DNA from 2 places in the Mesorhizobium sp. M1423 genome. Region 2 is predicted to be linked to the other one. Evidence: riboswitches for the same ligand, from Rfam matches in the RefSeq annotation. Region 2 holds a riboswitch; the other holds the start of a gene.
What was found. Region 2 has a riboswitch for cobalamin ahead of NKG95_RS03135 (DUF1636 family protein). Riboswitches for the same ligand answer to the same signal wherever they lie in the genome.

Region 1: it holds a riboswitch for cobalamin, as region 2 does, so the genes downstream of both, NKG95_RS33220 (CbtB domain-containing protein) here and NKG95_RS03135 (DUF1636 family protein) in region 2, are expected to answer to the same signal.

The regions. Positions count from the first base shown of each region.
Region 1 covers NZ_JAMYKU010000052.1:502-8,062, forward strand. The annotation lists gene cobO (cob(I)yrinic acid a,c-diamide adenosyltransferase) at 1-271, opposite strand, end outside; gene cobU (bifunctional adenosylcobinamide kinase/adenosylcobinamide-phosphate guanylyltransferase) at 273-794, opposite strand; gene NKG95_RS33215 (CbtA family protein) at 787-1,563, opposite strand; gene NKG95_RS33220 (CbtB domain-containing protein) at 1,579-1,758, opposite strand; cobalamin riboswitch at 1,795-1,990, opposite strand; gene NKG95_RS33225 (aromatic ring-hydroxylating oxygenase subunit alpha) at 2,131-3,324, shown strand; gene NKG95_RS33230 (MFS transporter) at 3,303-4,502, opposite strand; gene NKG95_RS33235 (heparan-alpha-glucosaminide N-acetyltransferase) at 4,750-5,748, shown strand; gene NKG95_RS33240 (methyltransferase family protein) at 5,765-6,271, shown strand; gene NKG95_RS33245 (MerR family transcriptional regulator) at 6,291-6,677, opposite strand; gene mgtE (magnesium transporter) at 6,817-7,561, opposite strand, start outside.
Region 2 covers NZ_JAMYKU010000002.1:58,457-66,017, forward strand. The annotation lists gene NKG95_RS03110 (NADH-quinone oxidoreductase subunit D) at 1-1,127, opposite strand, end outside; gene NKG95_RS03115 (NADH-quinone oxidoreductase subunit C) at 1,128-1,730, opposite strand; gene NKG95_RS03120 (NuoB/complex I 20 kDa subunit family protein) at 1,736-2,317, opposite strand; gene NKG95_RS03125 (NADH-quinone oxidoreductase subunit A) at 2,308-2,673, opposite strand; gene NKG95_RS03130 (winged helix-turn-helix domain-containing protein) at 3,010-4,209, shown strand; cobalamin riboswitch at 4,239-4,442, shown strand; gene NKG95_RS03135 (DUF1636 family protein) at 4,481-4,915, shown strand; gene cobW (cobalamin biosynthesis protein CobW) at 4,912-5,964, shown strand; gene NKG95_RS03145 (cobaltochelatase subunit CobN) at 5,983-7,561, shown strand, end outside.

The DNA.
Region 1 (7,561 bases), on a different contig from region 2:
CGCCGAAGCAGGCAAAAGCATCCTTCTCGCCGGTGTGCCATTTGCCTTTGATGAACTGGACGACGCCGACGCGCTTGCCGTAGCCGAGCATTCTGAGCGCCAGCCCGAAGGCGGCCGTGGTCTTGCCCTTGCCCGGACCGGTGTTGACGATCAACAGCCCTTTCTCGACCGTCTTGGCTGCAACCTCGGCGTCCTGCACCGCCTTGCGCTTGGCCATCTTCGCGCGGTGGCGTTCCTCGTCCTTGGGATCGATGTGGTCGGTATCAGCCATGTCATTTCACCCTGAGCGGCAGCCCCGCCACCATCAAAAGCACGGTGTCAGCGACGGCGGCAACGTCCTGGTTCAACCGGCCGGCCGCGTCGCGAAACCGTCTTGCCAGCGCATTCTCCGGCACGATGCCCTGGCCGACCTCGTTGGACACCACGAACCAGGGTCCACGCGGCCGCGACAGCACATCTGCCAGCCTTCGGCATTCGGCCTCGACATCATGTTCGGCCAGCATATGGTTGGTCAGCCACAGCGTCAGGCAATCGATCAGCACCGGCTGGCCGTCAGGCAGTGCCTCGATCGCGCCGGCAAGGTCGAGCGGCGCCTCGATGGTCGTCCAGCCGGCGCTGCGGCGCGAGCGGTGCAGCGCGATCCGTTCGCGCATCTCCTCGTCATAGGCTTGCGCCGTCGCGATATAGCTCCATGGCGCCGGACAGGCACTCACCAGCCTCTCGGCATGCACGCTCTTGCCGGAGCGCGCACCGCCGATGATCAGGGTCAGCGCCCCGGCAGCGCGGTCAGGCAAAGCTGTCGCGCAGGCTGGTCGCCGTGCCGGTGAAGCGGCCGCGCACCACGCCGACGACCGCGCCGAGCACCAGCCAGAACACCAGATTGGTCAGCGTCACCGCCACCACGAACTGATGATGCAGGCCTTCCGGGATTGTCGTCTCGAAGCTGTCGGGCTGCGGCGCGCCGACAATATGCGGCGCCACCATCAACGCCACCGCAAGGACCGCCAGCGGCAGCGATCTGCGGAACGCAAGCAGGCCGAGACCGGCCGCGGTCGCCACCACCGTTGCCCACCACCAGATCTGGCGTTGGACAAGGTCGGCCGCCGGCATCGCTGGCAGTTCCGGCGGCAGGCCGAGGCCGGGCGCCAGCGTGAACACGGCAAAGCCGGCAAGCCCCCAGAACAGGCCCTGGCGCCAATTGCCGATGCCGCCGGCGAATTCCGAAACCGCAACCAGGATCAGTGCGAAGCCGATGCCGGTGACGATATTGGCAACGACGCTGAAGGCAAAGCGTTCGAAACCGTCGGCCGGCGCCCAGCCTTCGTCCTCAGCCGGAGCCATTGCTTCAGCCGGTGCCGGCGCGGCGCTGCTCATAGCCATCGTGCCCGTGGCGGCCGGTGCCGCAGGTGCGGCGGCATGGTCATGGCCGCCGCCGGCCTGTTCGTAGACTTCCGCCTTCAGGATCAGCGGCACCGTGGCATAGGCCTGCATGCAGGCGAGAACGACGCCGGCCACGAGCCCTGCGATCGCCGCGATGAACACGACGTTGCGAAACATTGTCATGATGTCAGCCCCTTGTCAGTGGCAGGGAAAGCCCATCGAATGGCGATAGTCGTGCGCGGCATTGTGGACCGCATCGATGTGCGAGAAGCCGACAAAGCCCATGACGAAAATGCCGAGGAATGCAGCAAGCGCCAGCTGCATGAAACGCGACTGCGAGGAGACGGAAGCGCCGAGCGAGACGGAAGCGGTATTCATGTCTTGTCCTTTCGCCCTCCACCCGAGGGCATAGAAGTCAGTTTCCTGTCGCCGGCAGGTCTCCTGGCTCGCGGATCAGCGCCCTTCCCCACCTTCCCGAAGAACATCTTCAGTGGCATATGGAGAGGACTACCGCACACAGTTGCGGGGGCAGCCACGGCATTGGGCAAGAATTTCGCCCGCACCGCATTCCCTCTTGGTTCCAAACGGAACCGACGACATCAGCGACTATAGGCAGAATCGCCGCGCCCGGCAAACCAAATTCCGCCGGATCGTGTGGCGAATGCGCCGCCTCGCCAAGCCCGCCGGCCGGCGCCGCAATTGACAATTCTCACAGCCGGGTGTCGGCTGGCGGATGGGGAGGAAGCCGGCATGCAACCCAGCCCGAATGAGCGCGGTCCCTATAACGGCCTGACGCGGGCCGAGTCGACGCTGCCGTCATCGGCCTATTGGGACATCGCAGGCTATCAGCGCGATCTCGAGGCCATCTGGTATCGCAACTGGCTGCTGGTCTGCCGCGAGGCCGACCTTGCCCAGCCGCTGGCATTCAGGACGTTTCGCATAGGCACGCAGGAGATCGTCGTGCTGCGCGACGAGACCGGCGAATTGCGCGCCTTCCACAACACCTGCCGGCATCGCGGCTCGCAGCTTTGCCAGCAGAGCGAAGGACGGCTGAAGGCGCGGCTCATCACCTGCCCCTACCACGCCTGGTCCTATTCGCTGCGCGGCGATCTGGTGCGCGTGCCATCGAAATCGCTGCCGGATGGTTTCGACAAGGCCGATCATCCGCTCTACCGCGTAGCACTGTCGGTGTGGAGCGGTTTCGTTTTCGTCAACCTCGCGGAAGACGCTGCCGGTTCGGCTGAAACATCCTTCGATCCGGCATCAGGCAACCTCGCCAACTGGCCGCTGGAAACGCTGCTGAGCGGCCATGTGCTGCGCAAGGTTATGAACTGCAACTGGAAGATATTTTGGGACAACTTCAACGAGTGCCTGCACTGCCCCGGCGTCCACAAGGACCTGTCGCGGCTGGTGCCGATCTATGGCCGCGGCCTGATGGGCCGGCACGACGACCCCGAATGGGCGCGCCACGCCGACAATGACGCGCCGGAATTTGCCGGCGGCTTGCGGGCCGGGGCCGAAACCTGGTCGCGCGACGGGCGCGTCCACGGCTCGGTCTTTTCGAGCCTGACGCCGGCCGAGCGTGCTGCCGGGCAGACCTATGCCACCAGCCTGCCGTCGATGTTCGTCGTCGGCCATGTCGACTATGTCAGGACCATGCGGCTGGTGCCGCTTGGGCCGGAGCAGACCGAACTCACCGCCGAATGGCTTTTTTCGCCCGAAGCGCTCGCCGATCCGACAGCGGATATCGACAACATCGTCGCCTTCGGTACCCAGGTGCTTGAGGAAGACGCTGATATCTGCGAGGTCAACCAGAAGGGCTTGCGCTCGATGCGCCACAAGGCCGGCGTGCTGATGCCCGAGGAATATGACTTGCACCGCTTCCACAACTGGGTGCGCGAGCGGCATGCGGCAATTGAACATCAAAGCGATTTGGGCAGATAGCGCCAGGTGACGAAACCGCAGGCGGCGGCCAGAACACCGAGCGTCGCGAAAACCGCGCCCAGGCCAAAGAACGCCAGCACCACCGAATAGACCAGCGGCGGCGTCAGCTCGGAAAAGTCGAGATAGGTGCGGTAGACCGCCGCCATCTGTGCCCGCTCATACGAGCGCACCGAGCGCATGAATGCGGTCGAGCCCAGCGCATCGAGCGCGATGGTGAAGAAGGCACCGCAAAGCAGCAACGCGCCGGTGACGAGCGGCGCGGCCTCGCCGACGGCGCCGGCCGCCAGCAGCGTCGCCGACATGGCGAAATAGGCAAACGTCATGGTGCGCCGGCCGCCGAAACGCTTTCCCGCCCTGCCCCAAAAGATGGCCATGAACAAAAGCGCATTGCCGGCCGAAACCAAGAGGCCACCGGCGAGCGCGCCCTCGCCGGTGATCACCATGAACAGCGGCCCATAGACAAAGAACGTCGTCCAGAAGCAGGAACGGCCGAAGGCGATCAGCCAGGCCAGCCTCAGCCTTGGCTGCGCGACGAAGCGGCCGATATTGGCCAGCGGATTGACCGGCCGGGTCTTGCCCGGGCGGATCGACGGGTTGTCGCCAAGCCGGTAAGTCCAGAACAGCGCCAGCAGGGCCATGGCGAAGACGGCCACCGCGCCATGCGCGGCATAGATGCCGAAACGCGTGTAGAGGAAAATGCCGAGCGTCGGCCCGGCGGTCCAGGCAAGCATCGACCACGCCATGCGCAGCGACTCGGCCTGCATGAAATCGGTCTTGCGGATATGGTCCATGATGTAGAGGTTGAGCGTGATCGCCAGCGCGCTGGCGCCGATGACGCGGCAGAGCATGCCGACCGTTTGGCCGGCAAGCGTATGAGTGACGAAGAACAGCGAGCCGACGGCCAGCAGGCAGGCACCGGCGGTATAGACCCAGCGCCGGGCAAAGCGCCGGATCAGCATCGGCATGAACAGCGTCGCCGAGAGGCCGAGCATTGCCACGACCGTGTAGAGGATCGAGACGATCTGCTCGTTGTGCAGGATCTCATAGGCCTGGATCGGGATGACGCTGGAGACGGTGGCGCGCGCGAACGATTCGACCGCATAAAGCGAGGCGAAGGTGCGTGCATCCGCCGGCCGCAAGGCCGCAAGCCAGATAGGATGGCGCACATGGGTAGCCATTGCTTTCCCCGAAGCAGAATCGCCCAAAGCAGGGTTTGGAGCACAAATCTGCCGCGGCGATTCCTGGCCGGGTAACAGGAAACCGACGCCTTCACGGCAAAAAGCGAAGCCGGCCAAAGGCTTTCCGGCTCTGGCCTAAAGCGAGTTCTAATGCTGACCCGCGCCAACGCGACGCGAGGACTGCTTCTTTTGACGGTGGCAACCGTGATAGTCGTCTTGCCGGGGCTGAACCAAGACAGCGAGACCGATGAGCATCGCCACGCCGACCACCGCCGTTCAGGATCAACCGAAGGCGAAGCGCATCGCCGCCATCGACATCGCACGCGGCATCGCTTTGCTTGCCATGGCGAGCTATCATTTCACCTGGGATCTCGAATTTTTCGGCTACACCGATCCCGGCCTCACCGCCTTCGGCTGGTGGAAAATCTACGCGCGCTGCATCGCCTCGAGCTTCCTGTTCCTGGTCGGCGTCAGCCTCTATCTCGCCCATGGCAAGAAAATCCGCTGGACAGGCTTCTGGAAGCGCTTCGCCATGGTTGCCGGGGCGGCTCTCGCAATATCGCTGGTCACCCGAATCGCCACGCCCGACGGCTTCATTTTTTTCGGCATATTGCACGAGATCGCGCTCGCCAGCCTGCTCGGCCTGGCGTTCCTGCGGCTGCCGGCGCTGCTGACGCTGCTTGTCGCGGCGTTTGTCATCGCGGCGCCCTTCTACCTCAGATCCGAGGCCTTCGATCATCCGGCTTTGTGGTGGGTCGGTCTATCGGCGACCAATCCGCACTCCAACGACTATGTTCCGCTGCTGCCCTGGTTCGGCGCCGTGCTTGCCGGCATCGCGGTTACCAAACTCGCCGCCACCTCCGGCGTGCTGACCCGGCTGTCGGCCATGACGCCAGGCCGCTGGGCAAACCCGCTGGTCTTCATCGGCCGGCACAGCCTTGCCTTTTATCTGATCCATCAGCCGCTGCTGATCGGCTCGGTCTGGCTGTTTTCGCAATTCATGCCGGCGCGGGTCGAAAGCAGGGAGGTGAACTTTCTGAAATCCTGCCAAATATCCTGCGAGCAGGCGCGCGACACCGAGTTCTGCTCCAGCTATTGTGCCTGCATGCTGGACACTCTCCAGGGCGAAGCCTCGCTTGACCGGCTCTACAGCAACGACCAGTCCCCGGAGTGGAAGGCGCATATTGGCGAGCTCGCCGGCACCTGTACCGCCCAAACCGAGGCGGCGGAACCGAGAACGCGCTAATCGAGGGAGGACAGCAATGAGCGACAGTCACCCGAAACCCGTGCAGCAAAATCCTGGGCAGCCGAAGCTGGGGCACATCCCATGGCCGCCGCTGATCTATATCGCCGCCATCATCGTCAGCGTCGCGCTACGGTTTCTCTATCCACTGCCGTGGATCGGCGATCTTCTCGGCGACATCCTGTTCGCCGCCGGGCTTGTGGGGCTGTTGGCGGTCGCCGCGCTCTGGTTCACCGCGATCCGCATCATGATCCGCGCCAAAACGACGCTCAACCCGAACGGCGTGCCGGACCATCTGGTGACCACCGGACCCTTCGCCGTCAGCCGCAACCCGATCTACCTCGCCAACACATTGCTACTGGTCAGCCTCGCCTTTGTCTCGGGGATCGCCTGGTTCCTGCCGCTGGCGGTCATCGCGGCGTTCCTGACGCAGAAGCTGACGATCGAGAGCGAGGAGAAGGTGCTGACGGCCAAATTCGGCAAGAAGTACCGGGACTACGCCAAAAGGGTGCGGCGCTGGATTTGAGCCGGGGCTGACACCGCGCTTACGTGGTGACGCCGAGTTCAACCAGCCGCTCGACGCAGGATTCCTCGGCCTGGTCGAGCTCGGCCAGGGTCTCCTCGAGGTCGCGGCGTTTCTGGCGAAGATCCTCGCGCTTTTCCTCGATGCGCTTGATCATCAGCTTGAGTTGGCCGACCTCGCCGGGCGGCTCCCTGTACATCTGGATGATTTCGCGGATCTCGTTGATCGAGAAGCCGAGCCTCTTGCCGCGCATGATCTGGCGGATGAGATGCCGGTCCGACGGACGGAACAGCCGGGTGCGGCCGCGCCTTACCGGCTGCACCAGCCCTTCGTCCTCGTAGAAGCGCAACGTCCGCGTCGACACGTCGAATTCGCGGGTCAGCTCCGTGATCGAATAATATTCCCGCATCGCCACTCCAATGCCCCGGCCACGCCGCGAGTTCCAACTGGCCGGCGCCGCCGGCATCCAGGCGCGTACCAGAATCGGCGGACAAGGCACCTTCCAAAGCCTCGCACGGCATTTACGTAAAAGTCAATTGAGGTGCCGTTCAGCCTACGCCGAACCACCATGTGGCAAGCCCGAGAAAGGCAAAGAAACCGACGACATCGGTGACCGTAGTGACGAAAACCGCCGAAGCCACAGCCGGATCGATCTTGAAGCGGTCGAGCAGCAGCGGGATCAGGATGCCCGCCAGAGCCGCCACGAACATGTTGATGATCATCGCCGCCGCGATGATGCCGCCGAGATTGCGATCGTGGAACCAGGCAGCCGCGACGATGCCGATCAGGATGGCGAAGATGATGCCGTTGATGAAGCCCACCCCGATTTCGCGGCGGATGATGCGGCCGGCATTGTAGATGTCGAGGTCCCTCGTCGCCAGCGCCCGCACCGTGACGGTCATGGTCTGCGAGCCGGCATTGCCGCCCATGCCGGCGACGATCGGCATCAGCACCGCCAACGCCACGATATGCTCGATGGTGCGGTCGAACAGGCCGATCACCGAAGCCGCGAGGAAGGCCGTCAAAAGGTTGACCAGCAGCCACGGCACACGCGAGCGCGAAGTCGAAAGGATGCTGTCCGAGAGTTCTTCGTCGCCGACGCCGCCCATGCGCAGCAGATCTTCCTCGGCCTCCTGCTGGATGACGTCGACGACGTCGTCGATGGTCAGCACGCCGACCAGCCGCTCGTTCTCGTCGACGACGGCGGCGGACAGAAGATCGTATTGTTCGAATTCGCGTGCCGCCTCCTCCTGGTCCATGGTGGCCGGGATGGCATGCCTGGTCTCATGCATG
Region 2 (7,561 bases):
ATGTGGCCGCGGCACAAAAAGTCCATCGCTTGCAGATGCGCAAAGCCGGGGGCGCGCAGCTTGCAGCGGTAGGGCTTGTTGGTGCCGTCGGAGACGAGATAGACACCGAACTCGCCCTTCGGCGCCTCGACCGCGGCATAGACCTCGCCGGCCGGAACGCGGTAGCCTTCGGTGTAGAGCTTGAAGTGATGGATCAGCGCTTCCATCGAGCGCTTCATCGCCGCGCGCTTCGGCGGCACCACCTTGCCGTCGAGGTTAGACACCGGCCCGCTGCCCTCCTTACCGAGCAACAGGTCGACGCACTGGCGCATGATTTTCGCCGACTGCCGCATCTCTTCCATACGCACCAGATAACGGTCGAAGCAGTCGCCGTTCTTGCCGATCGGAATGTCGAAGTCCAGCTCGGCATAGCATTCGTAGGGCTGCGATTTGCGCAGATCCCACGGCGCACCCGAGCCGCGCACCATGACGCCGGAAAAGCCCCAGGCCCAAGCGTCGGCCAGGGAGACGGTAGCGATGTCGACATTGCGCTGCTTGAAGATGCGGTTGCCGGTCAAAAGCGCGTCGAGGTCGTCGACCGACTTCAGGAACGGGTCGATCCACTTGCCGATGTCCTCGATCAGCTTCTGCGGCAGGTCCTGGTGGACGCCGCCCGGCCGGAAATAGGCCGCGTGCATGCGCGAGCCCGAGGCGCGCTCATAGAACACCATCAGCTTTTCGCGCTCGACAAAACCCCAGAGCGGCGGCGTCAGCGCGCCGACATCCATCGCCTGCGTCGTCACATTGAGGATGTGCGACATAATGCGGCCGATCTCGGAGTAGAGAACTCGAATAAGCTGCCCGCGCTTCGGCACCTCGATACCGAGCAGCCGCTCGGCGGCGAGCGCAAAGGCATGCTCCTGGTTCATCGGCGCGCAATAGTCGAGCCGGTCGAGATAGGGCACGGCCTGCAGATAAGTCTTGTGCTCGATCAGCTTTTCCGTGCCGCGATGCAAAAGCCCGATATGCGGATCGACGCGATCGACGACTTCTCCGTCAAGCTCCAGCACAAGGCGCAAAACGCCATGCGCAGCAGGGTGTTGCGGGCCGAAATTGATATTGAAGTTGCGAACGGAGGTTTCAGCCATTTACTGCTTTGCCTTCTCATCTCCCGGAAGCACGTAATCCGTACCTTCCCACGGAGACAGAAAATCGAAATTGCGGAATTCCTGCTTGAGCTCGACCGGCTCGTAGATGACGCGCTTGGCTTCGTCGTCGTAGCGCACCTCGACGAAGCCGGTCAGCGGAAAGTCCTTGCGCAGCGGATGGCCCTCGAAGCCGTAGTCGGTCAGGATCCGGCGCAGATCGGGATGGCCCGAAAACAGCACGCCATAGAGGTCGTAGGTCTCGCGCTCGAACCAGTCCGCGCCGGGATATATGCCGGTGATCGACGGCACCAGCGTCTCTTCGTCGGCCTGGACCTTGATGCGGATGCGGATATTCTGCCTCGGCGACAGCAGGTGATAGACCACGTCGAAGCGCTTTGCCCGCGACGGATAATCTGCGCCGCAAACGTCGATGATCGAAATGAACTGGCATTTCGGGTCGTCGCGCAGGAAGGTCACCACCTCGATCAGGTCGCGCGGCTCGACCGAGATAGTGAGTTCGCCATAGGCGAGCACCGCTTCGCCGATCCGGCCGGTCAGCTTCTCGCCAAGATAGGTCGAGAGGTCATTCAACGCCTGGGTCATGCCGCTCACCGTTCGATCGTGCCGGTGCGGCGGATCTTCTTCTGCAGCAGAAGGATGCCGTAGAGCAGCGCTTCAGCGCTCGGTGGGCAGCCGGGCACGTAGATGTCGACCGGCACGATGCGGTCGCAGCCGCGCACCACCGAATAGGAATAATGATAATAGCCGCCGCCATTGGCACAGGAGCCCATCGAGATGACGTAGCGCGGCTCCGGCATCTGGTCGTAGACCTTGCGCAGCGCCGGCGCCATCTTGTTGGTCAGCGTGCCGGCGACGATCATGATGTCGGACTGGCGCGGAGACGCGCGCGGCGCGACACCGAAACGCTCGCTGTCGTAGCGTGGCATCGAGGTGTGGATCATCTCGACGGCGCAGCAGGCGAGGCCAAAGGTCATGAACATCAACGAGCCGCTGCGCGCCCAGGTGATCAGCGCCTCGGTCGAAGTGACGAGAAAACCCTTGTCGGCGAGTTCGTTGTTGATCTCCAGGAAGAACGGATCATCCTCCCCCACCGGTCTGCCGGTGTTGGGGTCGATGAGGCCCTTGGGCTTCGGCGCGACGAGCGTGCCGGAACTGTCGTTCAATCCCATTCCAGCGCTCCTTTTTTCCATTCATAGGCAAAGCCGATGGTCAGCACCGCCAAAAACACCATCATCGACCAGAAACCGAGCATGCCGATCTGACTGAACGACACTGCCCAAGGAAACAGGAAGGCCACCTCCAGATCGAAGATGATGAACAGGATCGACACCAGGTAGAAGCGGATGTCGAACTTCATGCGGGCGTCGTCGAACGAGTTGAAGCCGCACTCATAGGCGGAAAGCTTTTCCGGATCGGGGTTGCGGTAAGCCACCAGGAACGGTGCGGCGAGCAGCGCCAGGCCGACGACCAGCGCCACGCCGATGAACAGGACGATGGGCAGGTACGAACCTAAAAGTGCGTTCATGCTGCAGTTTTCCGTTGGCGGCCAATCCACTCTGATTACAGCACCGGACCCACTTGCGGAAGCGTGACAGATTAACCACTGAACCGTTTTAAGGGGGCTCTATGCTGCAACGCGGCGAGGGTTAGCGCAGCGCTTTCGGCGAAGCAAGTCAAACCTTGTTCAAATCGCGGTGCTGGACGGCATATCCGGGAAAACTGGTCCGATCCGCTCCTGTTTGATTTCCTTCACTTTTCACTCCACTTTTCTCTCCTGACATAGATGCCGCCAAAACCTTGCTAGCATGGGGCGGAATCGCAGGTCATTTTCTCTGTCTAACATCGTCCGGATACCGCCTTCATGAAGGAAAAAATCTCGCTTGCCCTGGCCCGTCGCATTGCGCTTGCGGCACAGGGATTCAATGACCCGCGCCCCAGCGGCACGCCTGACCGCCGGCATCTGGCCCGGGTGCTTGCCCGTACCGGCCTGCTGCAGATCGATTCCGTCAGCGCCGTGGTTCGCGCCCATTATATGCCGCTCTATTCGCGGCTTGGCCCCTACAAGCTGGCGCTGCTCGACGACGCCGCGGTGACACGCAAGCGCATGGTCTTCGAATATTGGGCGCATGAAGCCTCGTTCCTACCCGTCGAGACCTATCCGCTGATGCGCTGGCGCATGCAGCGGGCCGAGCGCGGCGAGGAAATGTACAGCGGACTGGCAAAATGGGGCCGCGAGCACGCCGCCTACATTGAGGACATCTATCGCGAGGTCGCTGAACGAGGCCCGATCGCGGCGTCGGCTTTCGAAGGCCAGAAGGGCTCGGGCGGCTGGTGGGGCTGGAGCCATGCCAAGCATGCCTTCGAATGGCTGTTCTGGGCGGGCCGCATCACCACGGCGCACCGGCGTGGTTTCGAGCGGTTCTACGATCTGCCGGAGCGCGTGCTGCCGCCAACGGTACTCGCTTTGCCAGTTCCGTCCCCCGCGGACGCCCACCGCGAACTGCTGCGCATCTCCGCCCGCGCCCATGGCGTCGCCACGGCGGGCGATCTGCGCGACTATTTCCGCCTCTCGCCCGCCGACATCAAGGGCCGCATCGAGGAACTGGTCGAGGCTGGCGACCTGTTGCCGGTGAGCGTCGAAGGCTGGAGCAAAACAGCCTATCTCCACAAGGACGCCCGTTTGCCGCGCAGGATCGAGGCGCGCGCCTTGCTTGCGCCGTTCGATCCCGTCGTCTTCGAGCGGTCGCGCACCGAGCGGTTGTTCGACTTCCACTACCGCATCGAGATCTACACGCCGGCCGAAAAGCGCCAGTATGGCTATTATGTGCTGCCGTTCCTGCTCGGCGACAGCATCGTCGGGCGCGTCGACCTCAGGGCCGACCGCCCGGCCGGCGTATTGCGCGTCCATGCCGCCTATTCGGAGCCCGGCGCCCCGCCGCAAACTGCCGCCGCCCTTTTCGAGGAATTGAAGCAGATGCAGGGTTGGCTCGGGCTCGAGCGCATCGAGGTGACGGCTGCCGGCGACCTCGGCCAGCCGCTCGCAGATATCGCCGCGTCATAGACGTGCGTTGACACGACTGCCTCCACAAGCCTAAATCCGTTCCAGACGGTCCCCTGCCCGCAACGGCAAGGGCCAAGAGGGAATGCGGTGCGAAATCTCGATTTCAAATCCGCGGCTGTCCCCGCAACTGTAAGCGACGAGCCAAGGCCGAAAACCACTGGGATATTCCCGGGAAGGCGGCACCCAGGCGATGACCCGCGAGCCAGGAGACCTGCCGTCTAGGACATAAGAATCCGATCGCCTGGCGGGTTTTCCGGGCAAGGAGCCTGATTTGGAACGCGACAGCAGTTTTCCGGCTGAGACAGCGGATTTATTGTCCGGCCATGGTGATTCCCCGGCCGGCGTCACCGTCATCGTCTGCTCGTCCTGCCGTGACGAGACCGGTTCGGACGCTCATCCCCGCGCCGGCGAACTGCTCGCCGAGGACACGCGCCGCGCCGCTTCCAGCGAAAACATTAAAATCCGCACCGTCGAATGCCTCGGCAATTGCAAGCGCCGGCTCAGCGCCGCGATGCTGCGCGACGGCTGCTGGAGCTATGTCTTCGGCGACCTGACCACGACCAGCGGCACCGATCTGGTGACGGGGGCAAAGCTGTTCGCTACTTCGACGGACGGCCTCATTCCGTGGCGCGGCCGTCCCGATTGCCTGAAGCGCGGCTTGGTTGCCCGCATCCCTCCCCTCGACCTTTTGAAGGACTTGATATGACTTCCCCAGATTCGGCCGCCAACGTTTCGCGCGTCCCCTGCACCGTCGTCACCGGCTTTCTCGGCGCCGGCAAGACGACGCTGATCCGCCATTTGCTCGAAAACGCCAAAGGCAAGCGCCTGGCCATCATCGTCAACGAGTTCGGCGATATCGGCATCGACGGCGAGATCCTGAAGGGCTGCGGCATCGACACTTGCCCCGAGGAAAACATCGTCGAGCTGGCCAATGGCTGCATCTGCTGCACTGTCGCCGACGACTTTGTCCCCGCGCTCGACCAGATCCTGTCGCTGACGCCGAAGGTCGACCACATCCTGATCGAGACGTCCGGGCTGGCCCTGCCCAAGCCGCTGGTCCAGGCCTTCCAGTGGCCGTCGGTGAAAAGCCGCGTCACGGTCGATGGCGTCATCGCCGTCGTCGACGGGCCGGCGCTGGCTGATGGCCGCGTTGCCAACGACATGGACGCCCTGCAGGCGCAGCGCGCGCAGGACGAGACGCTCGACCATGACGATCCTGTCGAGGAGGTGTTCGAAGACCAGCTCGCTTGTGCCGACCTGATCATCCTGTCGAAGAGCGACCTGCTGGACGCAGCCGGCGCGGCGCGCGCCAATGCCGTCATCGGCAAGCATGTTGCGCGGGCGGTGAGGATCGTGCCGACCTCGCAAGGCAAGGTCGATCCGTCGGTGCTGCTCGGCCTTGGTCTCACCGTCGAGGACGACATCGAGAACCGCAAGACCCATCACGACGACGAGCTCGACCACGAACATGACGACTTTGACTCGTTCGTCATCGACATTGCGTCGGTGTCCGACCCGGACGAGCTGGCACAACGCGTCGCCACGGCGGCGGAGGAAGAAAACGTATTGCGCGTCAAGGGTTTCGTCGACGTCGGCGGCAAGCCGATGCGGCTCTTGCTGCAGGCCGTCGGTCCGCGCGTCAACCACTATTACGACCGCGCCTGGACCGCTGAAGACGATCGCCGCTCGCGCCTCGTCGTCATCGGCCTGAAAGGGCTGAACCGCCCGGCGATCGAGCGTATCCTCGCCGGCTGATCCCAGGTACGAGCCGCGATGCACATCCTCACCACCACATCCGCCTCGCTCGACGATCTCGCCGAGCCTGTCGATCTCAGGCAAACGCCTGCGGATGTCGTGGCGCTGTCCTTCACCGACAGCGACCTCGCCGGGCTGGCGGCGGCGTGGAAGGCAGATGCGGACCGCCTGCCGTCGATGCGGCTCGCCGCCTTGCGCGACCTGCGCCACCCGATGTCCGTCGACCTCTGGATCGACAGCGTCGCCCGCCACGCCAAGGTCGTCCTGGTCCGCATCCTCGGCGGTTACGACTGGTGGCGCTACGGCTGCGACCAGCTTGCCGTTGTCGCGCGAAATCGCGGTATTAAGCTGGCGCTCCTACCGGGCGAGAGCCACGACGAGGATTTGCGGCTGATCGAAGGCTCGACGCTGCCGCGCCAGGAACTTGATGGTCTGCTCGACTATTTCCGCGAAGGTGGCCCGGCGAATATGACGGCGCTGGTGCAGAGGTTGGCAAGTCTCGCCGGATCGGGTGCGGCGGTCGCTGAACCTGTCAGCGTGCCAAAGGCGGGATTTTACGAGCCGGGACGCGGCGTTATAGAAAGAATGGACTTATCAAGCGTCGGCATTCCTTCGCGCCCCCCTCTGTCCTGCCGGACATCTCCCCCACAAGGGGGGAGATCGGCTGTCACTGACCGTCTCGCGACTTCTGCAACATCGAACATTGACGAAGGCGACGATGACCAGGCGATCTCCCCCCTTGTGGGGGAGATGTCCGGCAGGACAGAGGGGGGCGCGAAGGAACGCAGCCTAAACCTACCGTCCGCCGAACCCGCCCCCATCATCCCCATCCTGTTCTACCGCTCGATGCTGCTCGCCGCCGATGTCGCGCCCATCGACGCGCTTTTCGAAGCGCTGGGCGTACGCGGCATGGTTCCCGTGCCTATTTTCGTCTCCAGCCTCAAGGACCCGGCATCGCTCGCCTTTGTCGAAACCGCGTTTGCCGCGCTGAACCCTGCCGCCATCATCACCGCCACAGCTTTCGCCTCGGGCGCCGAACCCGGCGTCGAGACGCTGTTCGACCGCGCCGGAGTGCCGGTGTTCCAGATCGTCGTCGCGACCACCCGCCGCGACATCTGGCAGAACAACCAGCGCGGCCTGGCGCCCGCCGACCTTGCCATGCATGTCGTCCTGCCCGAGCTCGACGGCCGCATCCTGGCCGGCGCCATTTCCTTCAAGAGCGAAAGCGAGATCGATCCGGCATTGGCCTTCCGCGCCTTCGCCAACCGGCCAGAGCCTGACCGCGTGGCGCAGGTCGCGAACCGTATCGAGGCCTTCGTGCGTCTGCAGCGGACGCCGCGTGCGGAGCGCAAGCTCGCCATCCTGATCCCCGACTATCCGAGCGCGCCCGGCCGCACCGGCTATGCCGTCGGTCTCGACGTGCCGTCCAGCGTGCTGGCGATGCTGCACGACCTGAGCGAACAGGGCTACGCCGTTGAAGGGATTCCGCAAACGCCGCGTCAGTTGCTGGAGGTGCTGGAGCCAGCCGACCAGGGACTGGCTTTGCAGGATTATCTGACCTTCTCGAAGGAATTGCCGCCGGCGGCCATCGCTGCGG